3 regions of the Luteitalea sp. TBR-22 genome follow, and region 2 is predicted to be linked to each of the others. Evidence: riboswitches for the same ligand, from Rfam matches in the RefSeq annotation. Region 2 holds a riboswitch; each other region holds the start of a gene.
What was found. Region 2 has a riboswitch for S-adenosylmethionine ahead of TBR22_RS09440 (hypothetical protein). Riboswitches for the same ligand answer to the same signal wherever they lie in the genome.

Region 1 (3,269 bases), 1.8 Mb from region 2:
CGTAGGAGAACTGCACCTCGCAGCGCTGCGCCAGACCGGCCTTGACGACCTCGCGGGCCACGTAGCGGCCGAAGTACGCCGCGCTGCGGTCCACCTTGGAGGGGTCCTTGCCGGAGAACGCGCCGCCGCCGTGGCGCGCCGCGCCGCCGTACGAGTCGACGATGATCTTGCGGCCCGTCACGCCGGCATCGGCCGATGGCCCGCCGTGCGCGAAGCTCCCGGACGGGTTGACGAGGAAGAGGTCGGCCTTCGGGCACCACTCGCCGAGGACGCGCGGGGCGAGATCCTCGATCACGTAGGCCCGGATCTCGGCCTGGTCCTTGCCCTCGGTGTGCTGCGTGGACACCACCACGCGCTCGATCGCCACCGGCTTGCCGTTCTCGTAGCGCACCGACACCTGGCTCTTGGCGTCGGGACGGAGGAACGCGTACGCGCCGGCCTTGCGACGGTCGTCGGCCAGGCCCTTGGTGAGCCGGTGCGAGAGCAGCAGCGGCAGCGGCATCAGCTCGGGGCTCTCGTTGGTGGCGTAGCCGAACATCAGGCCCTGATCGCCGGCGCCCTGCTCCTCGGCCTTCGCCTTGTCGACGACGCTGGCGTTGATCTCCTTGGACTGCGCGGTGATCTTCTCGATCACGGTGACGCCGTCGGCGTTGAACACCTCGCTCGGCCAGTCGTAGCCGATCTCGCGGATGGCCTGCCGGGCGATCTTCGTGTAGTCGAGGCCCGTGGCGCCGGTCGTGATTTCGCCGGCGAGCACGACGAGGTCTTCCTTGACGAGCGTCTCGCACGCCACCTTGGACGTGGGGTCTTGCGCGAGACAGGCATCGAGGACCGAGTCGGAGACGTAGTCGGCGACCTTGTCCGGGTGGCCCTCGGACACCGACTCCGAGGTGAGAACGAAACGGGACATGCGGGGCTAATCCTTCAGGTGCTGCGAAAGTTGTGGGCCGGAGCTTCGCCGTGCCAGCCGTTCACGTTGTCCACCGACGCGCGCACGATCGGGCACGCGGGCGGCGGCGAGATGACGCGCCGGGCTCAGCTCACGCGGCGCAGCACGCCCTCGGAGCTCACGCTGGCCAGGATCTCGTCCCGGCGCACGCGCGCCTCGGTCAAGTCGTCCGTCTTGAGCGAGTGACGAATCCGCTCCTGACGCCAGCCGTCAATGATAACCGTATACGCGATCCACCAGAACCGTCCGTTGCGCCAGAGGTGGTGGTTCTCCCCCAGGCGCTGGAAGCGACGGTCTTCCGGCGAGAGGGCGACCTGCAGCGACGGACGACGGAGCGCCGGCGTCGATTCGGTGTGGGTGGCGGAAGGGATCATGGTGTCTTCTCCTGAGTTACCAAGTGAAGACACCCGGAGGCTGCGGGTTGCCCCGCCGGACACTTTGTAGTTGTTCGTCTCGAACCGCATCGCCTCGGACGCCCTTGCGGGCCGCCCGGGCTGGCACCTTGGGATGTCCGCCCCAGGTTGCCGGGCCCGCGCCTGCTGCGGGCCGCTCCGGATGTCGAGGAAGACGATACCATCACATGTGGAGATACACAATCGTGGATTTAACGAATGATTCCATAACGGTGGGCGTCCGCCGGCTCGGGGACGTCCCCGAGCCCCGTTACCAGACCGTCGGCGCCGCCGCGATGGATCTGGCCGCCGCCACCGATATGACCGTCGGGCCGGGCCAACTCGCCCTGGTGCCCACCGGCCTGGTGTTCGCCGTGCCGCCCGGCCACTTCCTGGCCATCGTGGCGCGCAGTTCCCTGCCCAGGCGAGGCCTGATCGTCGCCAACGGCCTCGGCGTGCTCGACAGCGACTATCGCGGACCGGCCGACGAGGCGCGGGTGCTGGTCCTCAACTACACGCAGGCGCCGGTCGCCATCGCCAGGGGCGACCGCATCGCCCAGGCCTTCGTGCTGCGCGTGCCGCGCGTGGAGTTCGTGCCCCTCGTCCACGAGGCGGACGAGGGGTCGAGGGGGGGATTCGGGTCGACGGGAGAGAAATAGGCTCAGGGCTAGGGCTCAGGGCTCAGGGCTCAGAAAGCACACTGAACTGTTCTGGATGATCTCTGAGCCTTGAGCCTTGCGCCGTGAGCCGTCCTGCCTACGAGCCCGCCCGCGTCGCCGCCGGTTCCGGCAATTCGATGTGCTCGCTCGCCGGGCCATGGCTGCGCGCCTTGCTCGGGCGGCGGAACAGGCCGAACGCCCAGTCGCGGAAGCCGGCCATGATGTCGTAGATCGTCGGGATGACGAGCAGCGTGAGCACCGTCGACGTGATGACGCCGCCGATGACGGCGCGGCCGAGCGGGGCGCGGAAGTCCGCGCCTTCACCGTGGCCGATGGCGACCGGGATCATCCCGGCGACCAGCGCGAAACTGGTCATGAGGATCGGCCGCAACCGGACACGGCCGGCCTCGATCAGCGCTTCGCGTCGTTCCATCCCCTGCTCCATCGAGTACTTCGCGAAGTCGATCAGCAGGATGGCGTTCTTGGCCACGATGCCCATCAGCAGGATGACCCCGATCATGCTCATCAGGTTCAGCGTCGTGTTGGTGAACAGCATGGCGAGCATGACGCCGATCAGCGACAGCGGCAGCGACACCATGATCGCCAGCGGGTCGAGGAACGACCCGAACTGCAGCACGAGCACGAAGTACATCAGCAGGATGGCCAGCGCCAGCGCCGCGAGGATGCCGCCGAAGACTTCTGCCTGGTCGGCCGACTCGCCACCCGTCGAGAGTTCGTAGCCCGGCGGCAACGTGACCTTCTGGTTGACCCGCGCCGTGACGTCGCTGAGCACGGAGTTGAACGACCGCCCTTCCGTGTTCGCCTCGATCTTGATCACCCGATCCCGGTTCAGGTGATCGATGCGGGCCGGGCCGATGTTCTGCGTGAGCCGGGCCACCTGCCCCAGCGGGATCAGCACCGGCCCCTGCGGCCCCATCACGCCGATCGGCAGCTGGTTCAGGTCGCGGATGTTCTGCCGCGACTCCGGCGCGAGGCGCACGTAGACGTCGCGCGTCTCGCCGCTCGGATCGATCCAGTCGCCCGTGTCGATGCCGGCGAAGGCCGGGCGCAGGGCCTGCGCCACCTGCCCGACCGTGATGCCCATCGAGCCTGCCAGGCCGCGATCGATCAGCACGTCCACTTCGGGCTTGCGACCCTTGGTGGAGAGGCCGACGTCGACCGCGCCGGGCACCTGGCGCACCTCGTCGCGAATGCGCTCGGCCAGCACCGACAGCTGCTGCGCGTCGGGGCCGGTCAGCTGCAGCTGGA
Region 2 (3,269 bases):
TCGTCTCCCAGGCGCTGGTGGCCGACCAGGTCGTGGACATCTTCCAGGCCGCGGGATTGAAGAAGCCGGACATCTCCATCCTCTCCGATGAGTTCCTCGCGGATGTGCGCAAGATGCCGCACAAGAACGTTGCCGTGGAGCTACTGCGGAAGCTCCTGGCCGGGGAAATCAAGACGCGAGGCAAGCGCAACGTGGTGATGGGCCGCTCCTTCGCCGACATGCTGGAGGCGGCGATTCGTAAGTACCAGAACCGGGCCATCCACACCGCCGAAGTGATCGAGGAACTGATCCGCCTGGCCAAGGAGATGCGCGAGGCGACCGCGCGGGGAGAGCAGCTCGGGCTGAACGACGACGAGGTGGCGTTCTACGACGCCCTGGGCACGAGCGACAGCGCGGTGCAGGTGATGGGCGACGACGCGCTGAAGACCATCGCGCGGGAGCTGACCGACATCCTGCGGAAGAACGTCACCATCGACTGGACGCTGCGCGAGAACGTCCGCGCGAACCTCCGCGTGCTGGTGAAGCGGGTGCTCCGCAAGTACGGGTATCCCCCGGACAAGCAGGACGCGGCGGTGAAGACGGTGCTAGAGCAAGCCGAGACCCTCTCGGCGGAGTGGGTGACGGCATGACGGATGACAGGTGGACGCCGCCCTCGTGGCGCGATGAGGGGCCTGGTAGCGGACAGCACGACATCCCGCTGGTCGCGCATCCTTACTCAGAGTTGCAGACTCGGGAATTCTGGATCGCGTGCTGCACAGAGTGGCACGAGCGCGGGAGGACCGACGCCGAGATCCTGGGCGCCTGGAAGAGACTCGCAGACCCCGAAGAGCGGAAGTTCATCGTGCTTTGGGGAGACCAGCCCGAATACGGCTGGCCTGAAGCGACGGTCGCTATGGCCATGATCGACGAGGGCTTTACGTGCTGGACCGGCGTACAGTTCTTCCCCAGGAACGGAGGCATCGTCGGCTCCGAGCGTCAGGCACGCGTCACCGCCCAGGCGCTCGCCCTGTTCCATGACTCCGGCCATCGATTGCCGCCCGATTACTACCGACGCCTGAACGCGAAGCAGGAGATGCGCAACCCGGACCTCGTGTGCTTCAACCCAAAAACCCGCGAGTGGCGGTTCATCGAGTGCAAGCACAAGGACCGGATTGACCCGAAGCAGTTGAACGCACTCGCCTTCCTGCATGACCTCACCGGGGCGCGCGTGGAAGTGCGCCGTGTCGTTCGGCCGGGCGGCAAGGTGAAGAAGTCCGTTGCTGGGACGGGGCGCTATCGCCTGGCGCCATAGCCCTCTTCCGTTATGACAGCCTTACCCCTTGCGACCTTCCTGAGGGGCGCGTAGTCTCCCAATAGCATTCCGAGTGGAGTCGCGTCACCCGCGATTCCCGGCAACCTGGGACGGACAGCCCAAGGTGCCTGCTTCGCCAGCAACACGGCGAAGCGATGTGGCGGCGCTCCTAGCGCCTGCAACGAAACGGTCCGTGCGCGATGGACTCGCGTACTCCGGGATGCCTCAGGCACTGCGGTGCCAGAAGGGCGAGTCCCAGCAGTTCTAGGTTCCCATCAGTCACAGTTCAACACTCTTGCCGCCCCGCGGATGTCGTCGTGCGCCCACTCGGCAGCAGACGCGGATTCGCGAGGTCAAACACCGGCATTCGATGGAGTGCCGCTCGAAAGAGGGGGTAAGGACCATGGCAACCAACCGTCTAGGGGGTGAGTTCGAGAGCGCGATTCGAGCGATGCGCGTGCTGCGGAAACAGAAGCTCCAGGAGGTCTCGCAGATCGAGCAGAACATTGCCAACTTCGAGGGAATGCTCCAGGGGATGCCTGAGGTGCAGGCCAAGCTCGCGGCCCTAGGGAATACCGATAACCGCTATGAGGGCATGAGCATCCCCAAGGCGGCGGCCCAGTTTCTGCTCGAAGCCAAAGGAGAACCGGCCACGACCAAGGAGATCGCAGCGGCACTGCTCAGCGGCGGGATTCAGACTGGGAGCAAGAACTTCGACGCGACCTTCTATACGCTTTTGCGGGAGAGCACGCGGCCGAGGTTCCGGCGCACACCCGATGGCCGCGGCTGGTGGCTGAAGGACTCGGACCTGCCAAACGGGAACTGGGGGGCTTGAGGGAACGCCACCTCCGCCCCCCAAGACCCGCAGCAAGCCTCACTAAGCCAAGGGTGCGTAGGGGAGGCCGAGCGCAGCCACTCGGCCTCCTCAACTCGCCTCACCGCAGCCGGGTCGCGATTGCGTTGGTGCCGGCAGCTAGCGGCACTCCTTCTGCATCCGAGTACATGGCCCGCTCGACCACGATCTGGGGCACCGTCGCACCTTCCGTTGCGCCGAGCGCCTCTACTATGACTCCGAACCGCTTCCCTTCGACCTGTGTACCAAAGTCCGGGCCTATCGCGGCGTTCATGCGTGACTGCGGCAGCAGGGGATAAATCTTCTCCAGTTTTTGGCCGTTCTCAAAGCAGAGCGTCACCTTCGCCCTGCCGGCGTACGATGACGTGTTGGCCACAAGCACGTAGGTCTGAGTATTCCTCAGTCCTCCTACTTCCCCTTCAGCCAACGCCCAGGCGATGCCGGTTTCAATCGCGCCGCTCGAGTTGTGAGCCTCGTGCCATGTATTGCCGTCGCCGGGCCACCACATCGCCCTTTCGACAACCAGTCCGACGCCGTTGGTGGACTCCACGGTCGTCGAGAGCGCGACATTCTCCAACGGGTAGCCTGGTACTCCGGGGATCGTGTCGTAGTCGACCCAAATCCCTGAACGCGAATTGGCGGGCGCCGTCATCGTCTTCGCGTACGTCGTGCCGTTCGCAAGCAGGTATGTGACTCGCACGTCCGCCGCCGTGTCAGACGGATTCGCGATCAACACGAACTGATCGAAGAAGGGCCCGGTGTTGCCCTCTGCCAGGAACCACCGGATTGCTGGCGTAGTCACGCCCATGCTCTCGTGCCCGGCGTTGAACGTCCGCCCCTGGTTGGAACGGTACATGGCTCGCTCGACGATGATCGGAGTGCCGTCCTGAGTCTCGATGACGGCACTCACCTCTTCTGCCGCGAGGGCCCGGCCCAGTCCGGGGAACTCCTCCACATTCACCCAGATGTTCGTCCTGGAGAGCGCCGGCAACAGGTACACCTTTTCCAACGGCGGCCCGGAACCCCGCAGGTAGCGCACCCTGGCCGTTGTTGCGGTATTTCCTGGGTTCTGCAGCAGGTAGAACAGCGAAAAACCGCTATGGGTGGCGCCCTCGGCCAGGTACC
Region 3 (3,269 bases), 2.5 Mb from region 2:
GTTCACGCTCGGCCGCCAGCAGGGCGTACAGGTGTCGGGCCGGCTGGGCGCGAAACGGCCCTGGGGCGGCACCTGGTATGCGAGCGCGCTGCGTGGCGTCGATGCCCGCGGCGGGGCGGCCCTGCCGGTGTGGCTCGCCCGGTACGAGTGGCCGTACGCAGGACGCGAGGTCGATCTCGAGCAGGGCGACGTGGGCCGATCGCCCGACCTGCGCGTGGCGATCGGCGGCACCGCGGCCCGCACCGAGAGTGCCTACGCGTTCTATGCAGGTTCGGGCGTCGGCGTGTCGCTGCCGGTGCTCCCGCCAGGACCCGGCGATCGATTCCGCACCCGACAGTACGCGCTCGATGGCGTGGTCAGGTGGCGAGGCCTGTCGCTGCAGGGCGAACTGCACCGCAAGGTGGTGACGCGCACCGTGTCGGGCGACACGCGCGTGCTTGTCGGCGGATACGGGCAGGGCGGCGTGATGGCCTCGACGATCTGGGCGCGGCTGCCGCGACCGCTGGAGTTCGCGACGCGCGTCGCGATCGTCGATCCGGACGCGGCCCTCGACGCCGATCACCAGGAGGAGCGCCTCATGGGCGCCAACTGGTTCCTGCGCGGGCATCGCGTGAAGATCAGCGCCGACGTGGGTCGACTCCGCTTCACGACGCCGACCGGTTCGCGCGACACCGCGCTTCGCACGCGCGTGCAATGGGAGATGACGTTCTGATTTTCGCGTTGCAGCATCGGCGAAAGGGTTTATCCTTCAGCGCAGTTCCTACAGATCTCCTTCCGCGGGACCGACACTGCGAGCAAGGACCGATTAGCCCGTATCGACGGGCGCATGTGCATGGGAGGCACGATGAGCGACGTGAACGAGACGATCGACGCCGGGACGACGCCGGCCCCCGAGGCGACGCCGGCCCCCGAGGCCGCGCCCGCCGCCCCGGTCGCGGCTGCTGCCCCGAAGGGCCGCAAGAAGTCCGCGCGCAAGTCGGCGAAGAAGGCCGGCGTCAAGAAGGCGGCAAGGAAGGCCGCCCCGAAGAAGGCCGCCAAGAAGGCTGCCGCGAAGAAGTCGAGTCGCGCCGGCAAGGCCGCCAGGAAGTCCGCCAGCAAGGCCGCGAAGAAGTCCTCCCGGAAGGCTGCGAAGAAGGCGCCCGCCAGGAAGGCCGTCAAGGCGACGCGCAAGGCCGCCAAGGCCCGTTCGACGAAGAAGGCCGCGCCGAAGGCTGCCGCGAAGAAGTCGGCAGGGAAGAAGACGGCGTCGAGGGCCGCGGCCCGCAAGACGTCGTCCAGGAAGGCCACCGCGGGCCGCAAGGCCGCGCGCAAGGGCAAGGCGACCAAGCGCCGCTAGCGCGCGCCACGTCGACGTGGGTCCGTGCCGCCGCTCCCGGCGCGCGGACCCACTGTCCCTTCCTCCCTCCCCCTTTCCGCGATCCGCGATCCGCGTTCCCCATCCGCGCGCCGTCCTCCGTCATAGCGCGCCGCATGACACCCGAATCGCTTGGCACGTCGCCCGACGGGTGGCACCATCCTCCTCGTACATCCGGAGTGGCGCGGTGACGCGCCCGGCAACCCCGGCAGACACGCCAGGGTGCCCCGATGCCCGCACGACAGGCATCGATGTGGCGACAGCAGGAGCTGTCGCAAGAACGTGTTCCGTGCCTCACCGGCATGACGCGCCTCCGGACAGGTCGTTGTTCACGAGGAGTCCGTCATGTGCCTTGATCCCCGCCCGGAACGCACCCCCCGCTTTGCTCGCGCCAGCCGTCGCCCGCTCCAGTCACACTCGCCGTTGCACGCTGCCGTGCCGCGACTCGCGCACGCGACGCTGCCGGTGACGGTGGCCGCGCCGATCGTGCGACCGCCCGCGCTGTGGGCCCTCGACACCCTGGCTGGCGATGACGATCTCGTGGCGCGCGGCTGGGTGGTCCTGAGCAGGACTGGACAGTAGAAGCCGACAGAAAGCTCTGCTTGCGCAAGCGCGCCGCGCTGGGTCACCCTGCCTCGGTGCGGCAGTTGTCGCGACCCTGGCTCGTCGTCGGTGCGGTGGGACTCAGCCTCACGCTTCAGCTGTCGGACGGCTTCTACCATCCGCCGGCGCTGGCGTGGCTGGGGCTCGCGCTCGTGGCGACGCTGCTGGGCGTGTCGGGGATCACCTGGCCGTGGAGCACCGACGACGAACTTGACGGGGCGGTGACGAGCGCCCTGCTCACGGTGGGCGTGCTGGTCAGCGCTGTCGCGCTGGTGAGCGCGCCGCTGGCGCGCTACATGGCCGACCCCCGGCCGTGGGCGCACCCGACACTGCTCATCGCGGTGGCCGTCGCCCTGGTGACGGCGCTGACCGTGCGCGCCACGCACGGGCGCGCCGCGCGCCGTCTGGCTGCCGCGGTGCTGATGGCTGTCGGCTTGTGGGTCGGCGCCTGGACCGTTCGCGAATCGCCAGAACCGCACATCGACGTCATCCCGGTGCACCAGGACGCGTTTGCCGCAGTGGCGCGCGGACACAGCCCGTACGGCATCACCTTCGCCAACATCTACGACGAGAAGTCGCCCTTCTACGCCAGGGAGATGCGCGACGGGCAGCGCGTGCTCTTCGGGTTTCCGTACCCGCCGCTGAGCCTGGCGCTCGCCTGGCCGGGATACGCCGTGCTCGGCGACCTGCGCTACAGCGAGGTGCTGGCGATGGCAATCACGCTCGCCCTGATCGTGAGCCTCGGCACCGAGCCGGCGCTGCTCGCCGCGGCCGCGCTCCTGCTCGCGCCCCGCCTCGTGTTCCACCTCGAGCAGGGCTGGACCGAGCCGTTCCCGATCGTGCTGCTCGCGCTCACGGTGGTCACCGCGCGTCGCTGGCCGAGCAGGGCATGGCTGCCGCTCGGGTTGCTCGTCGCCTCCAAGCAGCACATGGTGCTCGCCCTGGCGTTCGCGCCGTTTCTTGTCGATCGATCCGCGCCGGCGACGACGACGGCCTCTCCGTGGCGTTTCATGGCGAAGGCCGTGCTCGTGGCCGCCGCGGTGACGCTGCCGCTCGCGCTGCTCGACGTCGACGCCTTCATCAGGTCGGCAGTGCTGCTGCAATTGCGCGAGCCCTTCAGGCTCGACTCGCTCAGCTTCACGCGTCAGTTGCTGTTGTGGGGTGTGCCCCTCGACAAGCAGGGCGCTATGGCCGTGTCGCTCGGCGCGGGCCTGCTCGGCCTCGGCCTGTCGTGGTGGCGTGCTCCTCGCACCCCGGCCGGGTTCGCGGCCGCGCTCGGCACGACGTGCTTCCTCCTCACCGCCTTCGGCAA

Region 1: linked by a shared signal. The riboswitch ahead of TBR22_RS17445 (hypothetical protein) and the one ahead of TBR22_RS09440 (hypothetical protein) in region 2 are both predicted to bind S-adenosylmethionine.
Region 3: linked by a shared signal. The riboswitch ahead of TBR22_RS25965 (hypothetical protein) and the one ahead of TBR22_RS09440 (hypothetical protein) in region 2 are both predicted to bind S-adenosylmethionine.

The regions. Positions count from the first base shown of each region.
Region 1 covers NZ_AP024452.1:4,141,766-4,145,034, forward strand. Annotated here, with positions in the region: gene metK (methionine adenosyltransferase) at 1-910, opposite strand, end outside; gene TBR22_RS17445 (hypothetical protein) at 1,036-1,323, opposite strand; SAM-I-IV-variant riboswitch at 1,380-1,513, opposite strand; gene dut (dUTP diphosphatase) at 1,575-2,000, shown strand; gene TBR22_RS17455 (efflux RND transporter permease subunit) at 2,098-3,269, opposite strand, start outside.
Region 2 covers NZ_AP024452.1:2,302,966-2,306,234, reverse strand. Annotated here, with positions in the region: gene TBR22_RS09450 (type I restriction endonuclease subunit R) at 1-629, shown strand, start outside; gene TBR22_RS09445 (VRR-NUC domain-containing protein) at 626-1,291, shown strand; SAM-I-IV-variant riboswitch at 1,351-1,487, shown strand; gene TBR22_RS09440 (hypothetical protein) at 1,695-2,126, shown strand; gene TBR22_RS09435 (BACON domain-containing protein) at 2,227-3,269, opposite strand, start outside.
Region 3 covers NZ_AP024452.1:6,303,401-6,306,669, reverse strand. Annotated here, with positions in the region: gene TBR22_RS25975 (porin) at 1-712, shown strand, start outside; gene TBR22_RS25970 (hypothetical protein) at 845-1,336, shown strand; SAM-I-IV-variant riboswitch at 1,520-1,646, shown strand; gene TBR22_RS25965 (hypothetical protein) at 1,700-1,936, shown strand; gene TBR22_RS25960 (hypothetical protein) at 1,957-3,269, shown strand, end outside.